4 regions of the Variovorax sp. 10N412 genome follow, and region 4 is predicted to be linked to each of the others. Evidence: predicted binding sites of a transcription regulator. Region 4 holds the regulator's gene; each other region holds the start of a gene.

Evidence for each region. The regulator sigma-54, encoded in region 4, starts transcription at its own class of promoters, with help from an activator protein. The targets are predictions, from matches to a motif close to TGGCANGNAANCTGCTTT.
Region 1: a site for sigma-54 is predicted at 2,260-2,277, ahead of AC1DJH_RS22310 (TorF family putative porin). Genes of this name have one in related genera too.
Region 2: a site for sigma-54 is predicted at 1,424-1,441, ahead of AC1DJH_RS13945 (ammonium transporter). Genes of this name have one in related genera too.
Region 3: a site for sigma-54 is predicted at 2,531-2,548, ahead of atzF (allophanate hydrolase). Genes of this name have one in related genera too.

The regions. Positions count from the first base shown of each region.
Region 1 is NZ_JBFTIO010000010.1:113,958-118,066, forward strand. Features, by position in the region: gene AC1DJH_RS22300 (ammonium transporter) at 1-908, opposite strand, end outside; gene glnK (P-II family nitrogen regulator) at 938-1,276, opposite strand; gene AC1DJH_RS22310 (TorF family putative porin) at 1,344-2,216, opposite strand; gene AC1DJH_RS22315 (YifB family Mg chelatase-like AAA ATPase) at 2,431-3,981, shown strand; gene AC1DJH_RS22320 (hypothetical protein) at 3,994-4,109, opposite strand, start outside.
Region 2 is NZ_JBFTIO010000004.1:411,500-415,608, reverse strand. Features, by position in the region: gene AC1DJH_RS13950 (M14 family metallopeptidase) at 1-71, opposite strand, end outside; gene AC1DJH_RS13945 (ammonium transporter) at 152-1,354, opposite strand; gene AC1DJH_RS13940 (LytTR family DNA-binding domain-containing protein) at 1,505-2,464, opposite strand; gene AC1DJH_RS13935 (acyltransferase family protein) at 2,621-3,859, shown strand; partial or broken gene AC1DJH_RS13930 (PaaI family thioesterase) at 3,879-4,094, opposite strand.
Region 3 is NZ_JBFTIO010000010.1:65,243-69,351, reverse strand. Features, by position in the region: gene AC1DJH_RS22070 (AmpG family muropeptide MFS transporter) at 1-1,303, opposite strand, end outside; gene AC1DJH_RS22065 (M48 family metallopeptidase) at 1,364-2,221, shown strand; gene atzF (allophanate hydrolase) at 2,562-4,109, shown strand, end outside.
Region 4 is NZ_JBFTIO010000006.1:234,550-238,658, reverse strand. Features, by position in the region: gene AC1DJH_RS16975 (phospholipase D family protein) at 1-714, opposite strand, end outside; gene rpoN (RNA polymerase factor sigma-54) at 725-2,338, opposite strand; gene lptB (LPS export ABC transporter ATP-binding protein) at 2,356-3,150, opposite strand; gene lptA (lipopolysaccharide transport periplasmic protein LptA) at 3,147-3,860, opposite strand; gene AC1DJH_RS16955 (thiol:disulfide interchange protein DsbA/DsbL) at 4,004-4,109, opposite strand, start outside.

The DNA of each region.
Region 1 (4,109 bases), on a different contig from region 4:
GTGTTGATGAAGGCCAGGCCGGCCAGCGCGTTGGCAGCACCTGCCGAACCCGCGTTGAAGCCGAACCAGCCGACCCACAGCAGCGAAGCGCCGACCATGGTGAGCGTGAGCGAGTGCGGCGTGAACGCTTCCTTGCCGTAGCCCACGCGCTTGCCGACCATGTAGGCACCGACCAGGCCGGCCACACCGGCGTTGATGTGCACCACGGTGCCGCCTGCGAAGTCGAGTGCGCCGTCCTTGCCCAGCAGCCCGCCGCCCCACACGATGTGGGCGATCGGCACGTAGCTGAAGGTGAACCACAGCACGGAGAACAGCAGCACGGCCGAGAACTTGGCACGTTCCGCGAACGCGCCAACGATCAGCGCCACGGTGATGGCCGCGAAGGTGCCCTGGAACGCGACGAACACGTATTCAGGAATGGTGGTCAGCGCGCCGAAGGTTTCCTGCGTGATGCCCTTCATGAAGATCTTGTCGAATCCCCCGAAGAAGTTGCCTTCGCCCGAGAACGCGATGCTGTAGCCATAGACGGCCCACAGGATGCTGATCAGCGAGAAGATCACGAAGACCTGCATCAGCACCGACAGCATGTTCTTCGAACGGCCCAGGCCGCCGTAGAACAGCGCCAGGCCGGGAATGGTCATCAGGATGACGAGCAGCGTGGAGGTCAGCATCCAGGCGGTGTCGCCGGAGTCGATCTTGGGTGCCGGAGCGGCGGCGGGCGCCGCGGCTGCCGCAGCGGCAGGTGCCGCGTCGGCTGCAGCAGGTGCGGCCGGCGCCGCGGGTGCAGCGGCAGCGGGAGCCGAAGCGGCAGGCGCTTCGGCCGGGGCGGCGGGCGTTTGTGCAAGGGCGGTGGTGCCGGCAGCCAGCACACTCAAACCGAACGCAAGAGAGACAAGCAGTTTTTTCATAATCGTTGTTCTTTCGGGCCTGGACTCGTTCAGAGGGCTTCGCGACCTGTTTCGCCGGTGCGGATGCGCACGACCTGTTCGAGGTTGTAGACAAAGATCTTGCCGTCGCCGATCTTGCCGGTGCGGGCAGCACCCTCGACGGCTTCGATCACGCGATCGACGAGGTCGTCGGAGACGGCCGCTTCGATCTTGACCTTGGGCAGGAAGTCGACCACGTACTCGGCGCCGCGGTAGAGCTCGGTGTGGCCTTTCTGGCGACCGAACCCCTTGACCTCGGTGACGGTGATCCCCTGCACGCCGATGGCCGACAGTGCTTCGCGCACCTCGTCGAGCTTGAACGGTTTGATGATGGCTGTGACCAGCTTCATGAGTTTTCTCCTGCGGATGGAAATGAAACGGTGCGGCAGCTTGGGCCGCACCTCGTTGTTCTGGTGCTTAGAGCGTCTTCGTCAGCGTGAGGATGAAGCGCGCCTTGTTCGGCGAGTACGTCGTCTGGCCGAAGGTGCCGAAGCCGTAGTCCACGCCCGGGTTGCTCACGGCGAGGTACGAGCTCTTCTTGTTCGCGCCTTGCACCGAGCCGGTCAGCGACAGGCCGTTGCCGAAGTCGTACGACGCACCGACGTTGTAGTCGACATAGCTCTTGTAGCCCAGGCTGCGGATGTCGCTGGACATGTTCGTGTAGCCCACGGCGGCCTTCAGCGTGACCTTGGGCACGATTTCCTTGCTGTACGCCAGGTTCAGGTAGCCGGTGTTGGTGCCCTTCAGGCCCGAGCCCGCCTTGTTGCCGGCGTAGCCGAAGTAGTCCTTCGACACGGTGTGCGAGTACTTGGCGGTGAACGAACCGAGGGTTTCGCTGGCGTAGGTGCCGGCAACGTACAGCTCGGTGGTGTTGCCCGACGAGTTGCCCGGGTAGATGTAGGTGAGCGCACCGACGTCCATGTCCAGCGGGCCGGCCTTGAACTTGTAGCCGCCGTACAGGTCCATCTCGATGCTGTTGCCCTTGAGCCAGTTGACGCTGGAGTTCCAGCTGCCCACGTAGAAGCCGCTGTCGCCGAAGGCGTAGTCCAGGCCGCCCTGGACGGCGGGCTTGAAGCCCTTGGTCTTGGCGTAGTCGTTCTTGCCCAGCATGTCCTGGTCCTGGCCACGGAACTTGTAGTTGGTGGTCAGCGAGATGTTTCCCGTGAGGTTCGGGGCCGGAGCGGCGGCCGGCGCGGCAGCGTCGGTTGCGGCCTGCGCCAGGGCGGCGCCCGAAGCGGTCAGTGCCGTGGCAAGAACGATCAGCGCCTGGGCGGCGGTGCGGTACGTCATCGGGAAACTCCTCGCAAAGTGTGTTGGGGGACCTGAGAGGCTCAAAGCAGGGAGCGTGCCAAACTGCTCAAAAGCCCGCCCGCAGAGCATTCCCCGCGGGCTTGAGCGAGCGCCAAATCGTTACAACAGGTGCTTCGTGTGGCGGCGGTTTCTCCGGGAACTGCACCACGGGCGTGCCCCCGATGGGCGCACCATCTTGGGGAGATCAAGAACAATGAGTCTGTCTTTGGTGCAAAGCCGTGCTTTGCTGGGGCTGGAAGCAGCCAGTGTCACGGTTGAGGTGCATCTGGCGAACGGCCTGCCCAGCTTCACGCTGGTGGGGCTGGTGGAAACCGAGGTCAAGGAGGCGCGCGAGCGGGTGCGCTCGGCCATCCAGAACGCCGGGCTGGAGTTTCCCAACAACAAGCGCATCACCGTGAATCTGGCGCCGGCCGACCTGCCCAAGGACTCCGGCCGCTTCGACCTCCCCATGGCCATGGCCATCCTGGCGGCCAGCGGGCAGATCGACAACGCCCGGCTCGCCGGCCACGAATTCGCCGGGGAGCTGTCGCTTTCCGGGGAACTCCGGCCCGTTCGCGGTGCGCTGGCCATGGCGCTGGCACTGCACACGCGGGGCGTGGCCACCCGTTTGGTGCTGCCCATGGACAGTGCACAGGAAGCCGCACTGGTGCCCGGCAGCGAGGTGTACGGCGCCCGGCACCTGCTGGACGTGGTGCGGCAGTTCATGCCCGACGCCGACGCGGCCGCGCAACTTCCCGAGCCGGCCTCCGACGATGGCTGGGCCCGGGTCGAGGCCGCGCCCGGCGCGGCCGCACCGCGCTACGCCGACCTGTGCGACGTCAAGGGCCACGCGGGCGCCAAGCGGGCGCTGGAGATCGCGGCGGCCGGCGGCCACAGCCTGCTGATGATGGGCGAGCCCGGTTCGGGCAAGTCGATGCTCGCGCAGCGCTTCGCCGGCCTGCTGCCGGGCATGAGCATCGGCGAGGCGCTGGAAAGCGCTGCCGTGGCCAGCCTGGGCGGGCGCTTCGCGACCGATCGGTGGATGTGCCGGCCTACTTCTGCGCCGCACCATACGTCCAGCGCGGTGGCACTGGTGGGCGGCGGCTCTCCGCCGCGTCCCGGTGAGATTTCCAGAGCGCATCACGGCGTGCTCTTCCTCGACGAATTCCCCGAATTCGCTCGCTCCGCCCTCGAAGCCCTGCGCGAGCCGCTGGAGACCGGCACCATCACCATCTCGCGCGCCGCGCGCAGTGCCGAGTTTCCCGCGCGCTTCCAGCTGATCGCCGCCATGAATCCCTGCCCTTGCGGCTACCTGGGCTCCTCGCTGAAGGCCTGCCACTGCACGCCGGCGCAGGTCGCCCGCTACCAGGGCAAGCTCAGCGGCCCGTTGCTGGACCGCATCGACCTGCACATCGAGGTGCCCGCGGTGTCGGCGCAGCTGCTGCTCGACGCGCCGCCGGGCGAGTCGACCGACAGCATCCGCGCGCGCGTGGTCGCCGCGCGTGAACGCGCCATGCAGCGCCAGGGCCATGCCAACCAGGCGCTGCAGGGCAGCGCCATCGACCGGCATGCAGCGCTCGAGGACGCCGCGCGCCAGTTCATGTTCAACGCCGCCAGCAAGCTCGGCTGGTCGGCGCGCAGCACGCACCGGGCGCTGAAGGTGGCGCGCACGATCGCCGACCTGGCGGGGGCCGACACGGTGCAGGCCGCGCACGTGGCCGAAGCAGTGCAGTACCGCCGGGCGCTGAGCCGCGGCCCGGCCTGAGAACGCCGCGACTCAGCGCACCAGCGCATCGATCCAGCGTGCCACCAGCACCTGCTCCTGGTCGAAGTAGTGCGTGTGCGCGCCGCTGCCCAGGCACACGTCGTGTTCGGCCGCGGTCATCAGGGTCA
Region 2 (4,109 bases), on a different contig from region 4:
CCGACGTTGCCCTTGCGGTAGGCGGAGAGATCGCGGGGGAGGACTTCGAGGGCGGGGGGAGATTGGGTCATGAGGCTGTGGGGAGTGGACGAAGCAGCAGGCAAGTTTGCTACAGATAGCCGTTTCGCGCCTCGCACGCCGCCAGGGCCCATTACCAGTTCACCTCCCGCTCCGGCGTCGCCGAAATGTGGTGGATCGACAGGTCCGCCCCGTCGAATTCCTCTTCCTGCGTGAGCCGCAGCCCCACCGCCTTCTTCAGCGCGCCGTACACCGCCCAGCCCGCCAGGCCCGCCCACGCCACCCCCATCACCGTGCCGATGAGCTGCGCCCACAGGTTCACCCCGCCGATGCCGCCCAACGCCTGCGTGCCGAAGATGCCCGCGGCGATGCCGCCCCAGGTGCCGCACAGGCCGTGCAGCGGCCACACGCCGAGCACGTCGTCGATCTTCCATTTGTTCTGCACCAGCGTGAACATGCTGACGAAGATGGCGCCGGCCACGCCGCCCACCACCAGCGCGCCCAGCGGGTGCATCAGGTCGGAGCCCGCGCACACGGCCACCAGACCCGCGAGCGGGCCGTTGTAGACGAAACCCGGGTCGTTCTTGCCCATGGCCAGGGCCACCAGCGTGCCGCCGACCATCGCCATCAGCGAGTTGACGGCCACCAGCCCCGAGATCTTGTCGATGCTCTGCGCGCTCATCACGTTGAAGCCGAACCAGCCCACGCACAGCACCCACGCGCCCAGCGCCAGGAACGGAATGTTCGACGGCGGATGCGCGCTGAGCGAGCCGTCGCCGCGGTAGCGGTTGCGGCGCGCGCCCAGCAGCAGCACGGCCGGCAGCGCGAGCCAGCCGCCCACGGCGTGCACGACCACGGAACCGGCGAAGTCATGGAACTCGTGCCCCGTGAGCGAGGCGATCCAGCCCTGGATGCCGAAGTGCCGGTTCCAGGCAATGCCTTCGTACAGCGGATAGACGAAGCCGACGATCACCGCCGTGGCGATGAGCTGCGGCCAGAACTTGGCGCGCTCGGCAATGCCGCCCGAGATGATGGCCGGGATGGCCGCCGCGAAGGTGAGCAGGAAGAAGAACTTCACCAGCTCGTAGCCGCTTCGTGCCGCCAGTTCGGTGGCGCTCACGAAGAAATGCGTGCCGTAGGCCACGCCATAGCCCACCAGGAAGTACACGATGGTCGACACCGAGAAGTCGACCAGGATCTTCACGAGCGCATTGACCTGGTTCTTCTTGCGCACGGTGCCCAGTTCGAGAAAGGCAAAACCGGCGTGCATGGCCAACACCATGATGGCGCCGAGAAGAATGAACAGCGCGTCAGCGCCCTGTTTGAGTGCGTCCATGGAAGCTTCTTGCAGTTTTTGGTTTGAATTGGTGCGTCGCACCCGAATCACGCGGAGCGGCAGCCAAACCAAGCAAAAATGGTGCCTGATGGCTCTTTGATGGTGCGAAATGAACCAAACAAGGGCCTTCCGGGCCCTTCGCGCACCGGATCAGCCCGTGCCGGCGCGCAGCGCGTCACGGTAGCGGCGGCTGCAGGGCACGGTGGTGCCGTCGTGCATGTGCAGCCGGGCGTCGCCGCCGTCGAGCGGCTCGATTTCCTTGATGCGGCCCAGGTTGACCGCATGGCTGCGGTGCACGCGCGCGAAGGTGGCGGGGTCGAGCTGGGCCAGGAAGTCGGTGAGCGTGGCGCGCAGCAGGTAGTCGTGGCCGTTCACATGCAGGCCGACATAGTTGCCTTCGGCCTGCAGCCAGTCGATGTCGGTGGCGGCAATGAGGAATTCGCGGCGCAGCTTGCGCACCAGGAAGCGCTCGGGCCGGGCGAGCGGCGGCGGCGGCGATGGCGATGTCGCGGGCGCATCCGGCACGGAGGGCTCGGCTCCCTCCGGTTCCGACTGCACCTGGTGCGGCACCGGCACATGGGACACGCCCTCCTCCGGCGCATCGAGCACCCGCGCCTCCCCCTGCAGGCGCAGCAGGAACAGCCGGTACGCCCAGATGCCGAAGACGATGCTGGCGTAAGCGCGCACGTCCTTCAGGTACTCGTAGCCCCACTGCGCGGCCCAGCCGGCAAAGTCGTAGTGCGCGCCGGCCAGGGCGTAGACCAGCGCCCTCAGCCCGAACATGCCCGCCACGTGGGCCAGGCTGAACGCCACGCTGCCCGCCGCATGCAACACCACAAAGCGCGCCAGATGGCCGCGAACCAGCGGCGACAGCCGGCGCTCGATGAAGACCAGCGCAGGCACCAGCAGCAACAGCATCAGGTGGCTCGAAACTTCCCAGGCGATGACCTCCCAGTTGGCGGCCGGCACGGCGCGGGTGCGCATGTCGACGATGGCCACCATCGTGCCGAACACGGCCTGCAACCCCATCAGCACGATCCAGAACGCCACCTCCACGGGACGGCGGATCGGCTCGTAGCGTTCGTACAGGTTCTTGCGTGGGTCGCCCATGGGCTGGAATTCTCGCGAAAAGGGGCCCAGGGGCGGCCGGGTTTCGTCCCTCCGGGCCACCGCTCGTCACAAAGCGGGGGCGGTCCGTCCCACAGGTGCGCCGCGCAGCGTCCATGGGCCGGAGCATCGCGGCTTCTTTGCTTCGAGGAGCCTGCGATGAGCACCACCACCACCCCGGACGCCCGCCGTCACGACATCGACGCCCTGCGCGCCATGGCCTTCCTGTTCGTCATCCTGTATCACGTGGGCATGTACTACGTGGCCGGCTGGCACTGGCACCTGAAGAGTCCGCATGCCGCCGAATGGCTGCAATGGCCGATGGTGGCGCTCAACCTCTGGCGCATGGACCTGGTGTTCTTGGTCTCGGGCGTCTCGCTCGGCTTCCTGAGCCGGGGCCAGGGCACCTGGGCGCTGCTGCGCAGCCGGGGCGTGCGGCTGATGCTGCCGCTGGCCTTCGGCATGGCGGTGATCGTGCCGTACCAGGCCTATGCCCAGGGCGTGGCCAACGGGCTGGTGGCGCCGGGCTTCGGCGCCTTCCTGCTGCGCTACCTGCCGATGACCGCGCCCTGGCCCAGGCAGGCCTTCGACGGCGCGGAATTCGGCATCACATGGAACCACCTCTGGTACCTGCCCTACCTGTTCGCGTACACGGCGCTGGTCGCGCTGACGCTGCCGCTGTGGCGTTGCGCCGCCGGGCAGTGGCTGCGCCGCGCGTTCAACGGGCTGCGCGGCTGGAGGCTGCTGTTGCTGCCGGTGGTGCCGTTGCTTGTCTTCACCATGCTGCTGGCCGCGCGCTTTCCGGGCACCCACAACTTCGTGCGCGACTTTCATTTGCACAGCATCTACTTCACGCTGTTTCTCTACGGCTACTGGATGGGCCTGGACACGGGGGTATGGAAGGAACTGGAGCGGCTGCGCCGCGTGTCGCTGGCGCTGGCCGTGGCGGTGATCGCCGTGTTCATCGCACTGCGCGCCGGCGCGAAGGGTCCGGTGACGGGCCCGGTGGCCGACCTGCTGCGCGTGCTCTACCTGTGGCTGATGGTCGCCACCATCCTGGGCCACGCCCATCGCCACCTGAACCGGCCGTGGCCGTGGCTGCGTTGGGCCAACGAGTCGGTGTACCCGTGGTACGTGCTGCACCAGACGCTGATCGTCGTCGGCATCACCGTGCTGGCACCGCTCGCACTCGGCCCGGTCGTCGAGCCCGCCCTGCTGGTGGCGTCGACGCTTGCAGGTTGCTGGCTGCTGACCGACGGGCTGATCCGCCGCGTCAGCTTCCTACGGCCGCTGTTCGGGCTGAAGCGCGCGAAGAAGCCTGGGCAGCCGGCTTCGCCGCAGCCACTTTCGGATCGTCCACCGGAACCAGGATGGCGTTCCCCGTCGCCACGAGCTTGAGCGCATCGCCTTCGCCCTGCGCATAGAGCTCGGCGGTCGCGAACACCTGCTTGCGCCCCGCCTTCACCACCCGCCCGCGCGCCACGAACGCCCGGCCCACGGCGGGCGAGATGCAGTTCACCGAGAAATGAGACGCCAGCACGCGCCCGGCCACGGTGGCGGCCGCGAAGCCGCTCACGGTGTCGAGCAATGCGCCGATCAGCCCCGCGTGCAGGAAGCCGGCGTACTGGCCCATGTCTTCCTCGCGAAA
Region 3 (4,109 bases), on a different contig from region 4:
CGGTGGCGGTGAAGAAGGTGCTGTAGCCGTAGGCGTCGACGAAGACGCCCGAGTAGCCGGCAATGAACTTGGGCAGCAGCAGCATCAGCGAGCTGAACAGCGCGTACTGCGTGGCCGAGTAGCTGATGTTCGTCAGGCTCGACAGGTAGGCGATGAAGGCCGCCGAGGCAATGCCCCCGGCCAGGTTGTCGGCCGAGACCACCGCGATGAGCGCCGTCAGGTCGTGCCCGCGCGAGGCCAGCCAGGCGAACAGCAGGTTGCTGGCCGCGCTGAGCACCGCGCCCAGCATCAGCACGCGCATCACGCCCAGGCGCATCGACAGCACGCCGCCCACGAAGGCGCCCGCCAGTGTCATGACCACGCCGTAGATCTTGCTGACCGTGGCCACCTCGTCCTTGGTGAAGCCCATGTCCACGTAGAACGGGTTGGCCATGATGCCCATCACCACGTCGCTGATGCGGTAGATGGCAATGAGCGAGAGGATCAGCACCGCCTGCCACTTGTAGCGGCGGATGAAGTCGGCAAAGGGCTCGACCAGCACGTTGCGCAGCCACTGCGCCGCGTTCTTCGCCGGGGCCAGCACGCGCCGCACCGGCTCGGGCGACAGCAGCACGGTGACGACGCCGACCGACATGGAGGCCGCCATGACCAGGTAGGCCGTCTTCCAGGCGCCGTTCTGGTAGGCCGCTGCACCTGTGGCTACCACGGCCGGTGCCACCTCGGCCCAGGCCGCGACCCACAGCACGCCCGCGCCGGCCCAGATCATCGCGAGCCGGTAGCCCGTCTGGTAGGCGGCGGCCAGCGCGGCCTGCTTGCGCGTCTCGGCCGATTCGATGCGAAAGGCGTCCAGCGCGATGTCCTGCGTGGCCGAGCCGAAGGCCACCAGCAGCGCGCACCAGATCAGCGGCTTGAGCCCCAGGCGCGGGTCGTTCATGGCCATGCCGACCAGCCCCACGATCACCACGCCCTGCGCCAGCAGCAGCCAGCCGCGCCGGCGCCCGAGCAGCGTGGTCAGCGGCGGCAGCGGCAGGCGGTCGACCAGCGGCGCCCAGACCCACTTGAAGCCGTAGGCCAGCCCGACCCAGCTCAGGTAGCCGATGGTGGTGCGGTCGATGCCCGCCTCGCGCAGGCGAAAGCTCAGCGTACCCAGCACCAGCAGCAGCGGCAGGCCGGCGGAGAAACCCAGCGCCAGCATGCGCAGCGTGGCGGGTTCGAGGTAGACCTTCAGCGCGTCGCGCCAGGGTGGTTGGGGGGCGGTGGGGGTTTCGGCGGGCGTGGCGGACATGAGCTTCGGATTGTCCATGAGCGCCCGGGGTCATCGCGGAGCGCGTTTGTCTTCATTTGTTCCTATGATCCCGCCCCTATGTGCACACGATGCGACCGCTCCGAATTTGCCGCGCCCGCCATGGCGTCGCCCTGGAACCCCCGGCGGGCCTTCCTGCTGGCTGCCGCCGGCGCGGCCCTGAGCGGCCCTGCCCTGGCGCAGGTCAACGTCGGCAACGCCTCGATGGCGCGCAACCTCGTGCCCGCCGACAAGATCGAGGCGGCGGGCGTGCAGCAGTACGGCCAACTGCTCGAACAGGCGCGCGCCAAGGGCGCACTCGCGGGCGACGGCAACCCGCAGCTGCAGCGCCTGCGCACCATCGCCAACCGCCTGATTCCCTTCGCCATGCCGTGGAACTCGCGTGCCCGCGAATGGAAGTGGGAGGTCAACCTGATCGGCAGCAAGCAGATCAACGCCTTCTGCATGCCCGGCGGCAAGATCGCCTTCTTCACCGGCATCCTCGACCAGCTCAAGCTGAGCGACGACGAGGTCGCCATGGTCATGGGCCACGAGATGGCCCACGCACTGCGCGAGCATGCGCGCGCCCGCATGGCCAAGAGCGCGGGCACCGGGGCGGCGCTCTCCATCGGTGCGCAGCTGCTCGGGCTGGGGCAGGTGGGCGACCTGGCGGCGCGCGCGGGCACGCAGCTCATCACGCTCAAGTTCAGCCGCGGCGACGAAACCGAGGCCGACCTGGTGGGGCTCGAGCTCGCCGCCCGCGCGGGCTATGACCCGAAGGCATCGGTGTCGCTGTGGCAGAAGATGGCCACGGCGTCGAAGAACCAGGGCGGGCTGAGCTTCCTGTCGACGCACCCGAGCGGGCCGGACCGCATCGCAAAGCTGGAAGCGAACCTGCCGAAGGTGGAGAAGCTCTACCGGGACGCGAAGAAGACCTGAGCTTCCGTCTTTCTCCCTCCCCCGCTGGGGGAGGGCAGGGGGTTGGGGCACGACGGCCTCCGAAAAACCGCGGCGCCTGATCGAAGGCCTGCCCCCATCCCGGCCTTCCCCCGGAAGGGGAAGGAGCAAATCCGAACCTGCATTCCCGCCTTGCTCCCTCCCCTCCCGGGGGAGGGTTGGGGTGGGGGCACGACGGCCTCTGAAAAGGAGCGGCGCCTCATCGAAGGCCTGCCCCCATCCCAGCCTTCCCCCGGAAGGGGAAGGAGCAAATCCCCGCCTGATCTGAACCACGCCGCGGCACGCTCCCGCTGGCACGCCGCTTGCATCTCAACTTGTACACATGTTTGGATGCCTGATGATGGTGCATGAAGAAAACGGATCTCCCGCCGCCGCCTGGATCGCGAAATTCGCCTTCCCCGTCGTGGACGCACGGGCCGGCGACTCCCTCGGGTTCGCCCTGTCGCTCGCCGGCCTGCGCTTCGCGGTCAAGGACAACATCGACGTGGCCGGCGTGCCCACCACCGCCGCCTGCCCGGCCTTCGACCGCCACCCCACGGTCCACGCGGCCGTGGTGCAGCGCCTGCTCGAAGCCGGTGCATCGCTGGCCGGCAAGACCAACCTCGACCAGTTCGCCTGCGGCCTGAACGGCACGCGCTCGCCCTATGGCGAGGTGCCCAACGCCTTCGACGCGCGCTACGTGTCGGGCGGCTCCAGCTCGGGCTCGGCCTACCTGGTGGCCGCCGGCGAGGTCGACTTCGCGCTCGGCACCGACACCGCAGGCTCGGGCCGCGTGCCGGCCGGGCTCAACAACATCGTCGGCCTGAAGCCTTCGCGCGGCCTGCTGAGCACCTTCGGCGTGGTGCCGGCCGCGCAGAGCGCGGACTGCGTCTCCATCTTCGCGACCACCGTCGCCACCGCCGTCGACGTGCTGCTGGCCGCCGCCGGCCACGACGCGCGCGACCCGTACTCGCGCAACCTGGGCCTGGCCCGCAAGCCGCTGCCCGTGCGCTTCTCCTTCGGCGTGCCCGACACGCTGAACTTCTTCGGCGACACCGGCGCCGAGCAGGCCTTCAACGACGCCACCGCGCGGCTGCTGGCCATGGGCGGCTCGCCCGTCACCATTGCCTACGCGCCGCTCGCCGAGGCCGCCGCGCTGCTGTACGAAAGCGCGCTGGTCGCCGAGCGCTACGCCGCGGTGCGCGAATTCTTCGACGCGCACGGCGACGAAGTCATCGAGCCCGTGCGCGGCATCCTCGCCGCCGGCCGCGGCTACAACGCCGCCGACGTGTTCGACGCGCAGACGCGCCTGCGCGCCATCGCGCAGAAAGTCGAGCCGATGTGGCGCGGCATCGACCTGCTGGTGGTGCCCACCGCGCCCACCCACTACACACGCGAACAGATGCGCGCCGACCCCGTGGCGCTCAACCGCAACCTGGGCGCGTACACCAACTTCGTCAACCTGCTCGACTACGCCGCGCTCTCGGTGCCCAGCAGCCTGCGCGACGACGGCCTGCCGTTCGGCATCACGCTGATCGGGCCCTGCGGCAGCGACCTGGCATTGGCCGACCTGGGCCAGCGCTACCACCACGCCACGGGACTCGCGCAGGGCGCCACCGGCAAACCGCTGCCCGCGCCGCGCGCCATTCCGGGCCTTGCCGCGGCCGATGCCGACATGCTGTCCATCGCCGTGGTCGGTGCCCACCTGTCGGGCATGCCGCTCAACGGACAGCTCACCGAGCGCGGTGCCACGCTGCTGCGCGCCACCACCACGTCGCCGGCCTACCGCCTGTACGCGCTGCCGGGCACGGTGCCGCCCAAGCCCGGCCTGCAGCGCGTGGCCGAAGGCGAGGCGGGTGCGGCCATCGCGCTGGAGGTGTGGTCGGTGCCG
Region 4 (4,109 bases):
GTAGACGCTGTTCCAGTACTGGTCGAACAGGCTGCCCAGCCGCGGTATGAGCGCGCCGGTCACGAAGGTGTCGAGGTCGAGGAAGTTCTCGCCCGCGGTGCGCCGGAAGTACTGGTTGCCGATGTTGCGCCCGCCCGCCACCGCCATCGCGCCGTCGGCGATGAACAGCTTGTTGTGCATGCGGCGGTTCACGCGGCTGAAGTCGAACAGCGAGGCGGTAAAGCGCTTCAGGATGCTGCCGCGCCCGGCCGGGAACGGGTTGAACAGGCGCAGCTCGACGTTGGGCGTGGCGGCAAAGGCCAGCAGCAGCTCGTCCTCGCCCGAGGTGTAGAGGTCGTCCATCAGCAGGCGCACCCGCACACCGCGCAGCGCGGCGTCGCGCAGGGTGCGCAACAGGTAGCGGCCGGTCTCGTCGTTCTCGATCTGGTAGTACTGCACGTCGAGCGTGCGCTGGGCGCGGCGCGCCAGCTGGATGCGGGTATCGAAGGCGAAGTCGCCGCCGGGCATGAGCCGAAAGCCGCTCAGGTCAGGGTCGGGCTGGGCCGCCAGCGCGATCTTGCCCAGGGCGGTATCGGCCGACACGGCCATGGCCTTGACGGCGGGGCGCGGCGCCTCGTCGGGCAAGGTGGCGCAGCCGGCGAACAGCAGCACGGCCACCAAGGCGAAGAACCCGAGCCCCCGGCGCGACATCGGATGCTGGCGGCCAGGGCTCATGGTCGGCTTGCTACAGCGCCTTGCGCAGGTTGGCGGGCGCGATGCGCAGCGCCTCGCGGTACTTGGCCACGGTGCGGCGCGCGCACTCGATGCCCTGCTCTTTCAGCATCTCGGAAATCTGGCTGTCCGACAGCGGCTTCTTGATGCTTTCCGAGCTGACGAACTGCTTGATGAGCGCGCGCACCGCGGTGCTCGACGCATTGCCGCCGGTCTCGGTGCCCAGCGCCGAGCCGAAGAAGTACTTGAGCTCGACCGTGCCGAACGGCGTGGACATGTACTTGGCCGTGGTCACGCGCGAGATGGTCGACTCGTGCAGGCCCAGCTCGTCGGCAATCTCGCGCAGCACCAGCGGGCGCATCGCGAGCTCGCCGTGCACGAAGTAGCTCTTCTGCCGCTCGACGATGGCGTTGCTCACGCGCAGGATGGTGTCGAAGCGCTGCTGGATGTTCTTGATGAACCAGCGCGCCTCCTGCAGCCGCTGCGACAGCGCCTGGCTGCCCTCGCCCTTGTGCGCCTTGAGAGCGCCCGCGTAGATGTCGTGCACGCGCAGGCGCGGCATGACCTCCGGATTCAGCATGACGCGGAACTTGATGTTGGTGCCGCGGCCGGTCTTGGTGACGATCACGTCCGGCACCACGATGTTGCGCTCCACGTCCACGAAGCGCCGGCCCGGCTTGGGCTCCAGCCGCGCGATGATCTGCAGCGCCAGGCGCACCAACTCTTCGCTGGTGCGGGTGAGCGTGGCCAGGCGCTTGAAGTCGCGACGCGCCAAGAGTTCCATCGACTGCTTGCACACGGCCATGGCGGTCTTGCGGACCAGCTGTTCCTGCTCGGTCTCGTCCTGGCGGGCCAGCGCGCGCAGCTGGATGCCCAGGCATTCGCCCAGGTCGCGCGCGCCCACGCCCACGGGCTCCAGGCTCTGCAGCAGGCCGAGCGCCACCTGGAAGTGGTGCACGAGGTCGTCGAACTGGTCGTTGTCGTCGCCGGCCAGGCCCGAGGCCAGCGCGGGCAGCGAGTCTTCGAGGTAGCCGTCGTCGTTGAGCGACTCGATCAGGAAGCGCAGCGCGGCGCTGTCGTTCTCGTTCAGGCGCAGGCTCAGCGCCTGGCGGTGCAGGAACGACTGCAGCGACTCCTGGCTGCGCGCGAGCTCGGTGGCGTCGGCGCGCTCGTCGTCGCCCAGATTGTTCTGGCGCGCGGGGGCGTCGCTGCCCCACTCGCTGTCGTCGGGCGCGGCCATGTCGACGGTGCCGTCGCCTTCCCAGTCGGGCTCGCGCTCGGTGATTTCCGTGGCCGGGCCGTCGGAGTCGGCGGTGCTGGTCGTCGTCTCGGTGGAAGAAGGAGAGGTGCTGGCCGCCGGCGGCGCGAAGTCGCTTTCACCTTCGATGCCGTCGCCTCCATCGCCGCCGCCGTCATCGCGCGGGACCGGCGCATCGGCCGCGTCGAGCCCGAATTCCTCGCGCGCCGCCTCTTCCGCGGTGCGTTCGAGGAACGGGTTCTCGTCCAGCATCTGCTCGACCTCCTGGCTCAGTTCGAGCGTGGAGAGCTGCAGCAGCCGGATCGACTGTTGCAGCTGCGGCGTCAATGCCAGGTGCTGCGAGACGCGAAGGGACAGCCCTTGCTTCATGGAGAGCCCACCCGCCCTTACATCCGGAAGTGCTCGCCAAGGTAGACGCGTCGTACCTCGGCGTTGTCGACGATCTCCGAAGGCGTGCCTTGTGCCAGCACATGCCCGTCGCTGATGATGAACGCGTGGTCGCAGATGCCCAGCGTCTCACGCACGTTGTGGTCGGTGATGAGCACGCCGATGCCGCGTTCCTTCAGGAAACTGATGATCCGCTGGATCTCGATCACCGCGATCGGGTCGATGCCGGCGAAGGGCTCGTCCAGCAGGATGAAGCGCGGCTGCGTGGCCAGCGCGCGTGCAATCTCCACGCGGCGGCGCTCGCCGCCCGACAGCGCCAGCGCGGGCGAATCGCGCAGGTGATCGACCCGCAGGTCGGACAACAGTTCGGACAGGCGCTCCTCGATGTGCTGCCTGGACAGCGGCGCCATCTTGCCGTTGGCGTCGGGCTCGCTCTGCAGCTCCAGCACGGCGCGCACGTTTTCCTCGACCGTGAGCTTGCGGAAGATCGAGGCTTCCTGCGGCAGGTAGCTCAGGCCCATGCGGGCGCGCCGGTGGATCGGCATGTGCGCGATGGGCTCGCCGTCGATGGTGATCTGGCCCGCGTCGGCACGCACCAGCCCCACGATCATGTAGAACGACGTGGTCTTGCCCGCGCCGTTGGGCCCGAGCAGCCCAACCACTTCGCCCTTCTGCACGTCGAGCGAGACGTCCTTCACCACCGTGCGGCTGCCATAGCTCTTCTTCAGGCCGCGCGCCACCAGGCGGCTGCCCGGCGCGCCGTTGGCGTCGTGCGTTCCAGCGGTTTCGATCACTTGCGGGTTTCTCCGTCGTCGAGCGTGGTGCTCTGGCGCAGGCCCTTGCCGGGCGCCGGGGTGGGTGCCGGCGGCGCAGCCTTCGCGCCCGCCGGGGCCGAGGCACCGGCGGCCGGCGCGGCCGCGGCCTTGGGTGTCAGGATGGTCCTCACGCGCCCGCCCGGGGTGGACGCGTTGACGGCGGTGTTCGCCGGCACGGTGGAACCGTTGACGGTGTAGGTGTCGTTGCTCTGGTCGTAGACGATCAGCGCGCCCTGGCTCTCGTCGTTCGGCGTGGCGCCCAGCAGGCGGCGCATGACGGCGTTGCGGATGAACTTGACGTTGTCGGCGCGGCTGTCGTACTCGATGACTTCGGACTCGCCCTCGATCCATTCGTCGGGCGCGTTGCGCTTCTGCTTGTAGTAGGCGCGCTTGCCGGGCGCCGCCGTGACCACGCCGTACTGGTAGCCCTCGGCGTCCTGGCGCACGTCCATGCGCGCGCCGCGGATGATGATCGTGCCCTTCGTGACCAGCACGTTGCCGGTGAACACGCTGGTCTGTTTCAGGTCGTCGTAACGCATGGCGTCCGACTCGATGTTCATCGGCTTGGTGCGGTCGGCGGTTTCGGCCAGGGCGCCCGAGGCGAAGCCGGCCAGCAACAGCGCGGCGGCAGCCAGGCGGCCGATGCAACGGAGGAAGGAGGGAGTGGTGGGGTAAGAATGCAATGTCATAGAGGCACGAAACTTGCTCGGCATTGTATGCGGCTGATTGCGCCAGCCCCGCACGCACAGATGAAAAAGCCCGCCGAAGCGGGCCAGGTATCCCTTGCAAAAAGGGAGAAGGCAGCGGCAGTCAATGCGCGCAGCCCCGGGGGTCAGCCTTTTTTCGCTTCGCCGATCAGGTAGTTGACGACCTGCAGCACCTTGGTCATGTTACCGGCGGTCTCGCCATCCACATACCAGCGGCCGGCCACGGCCATC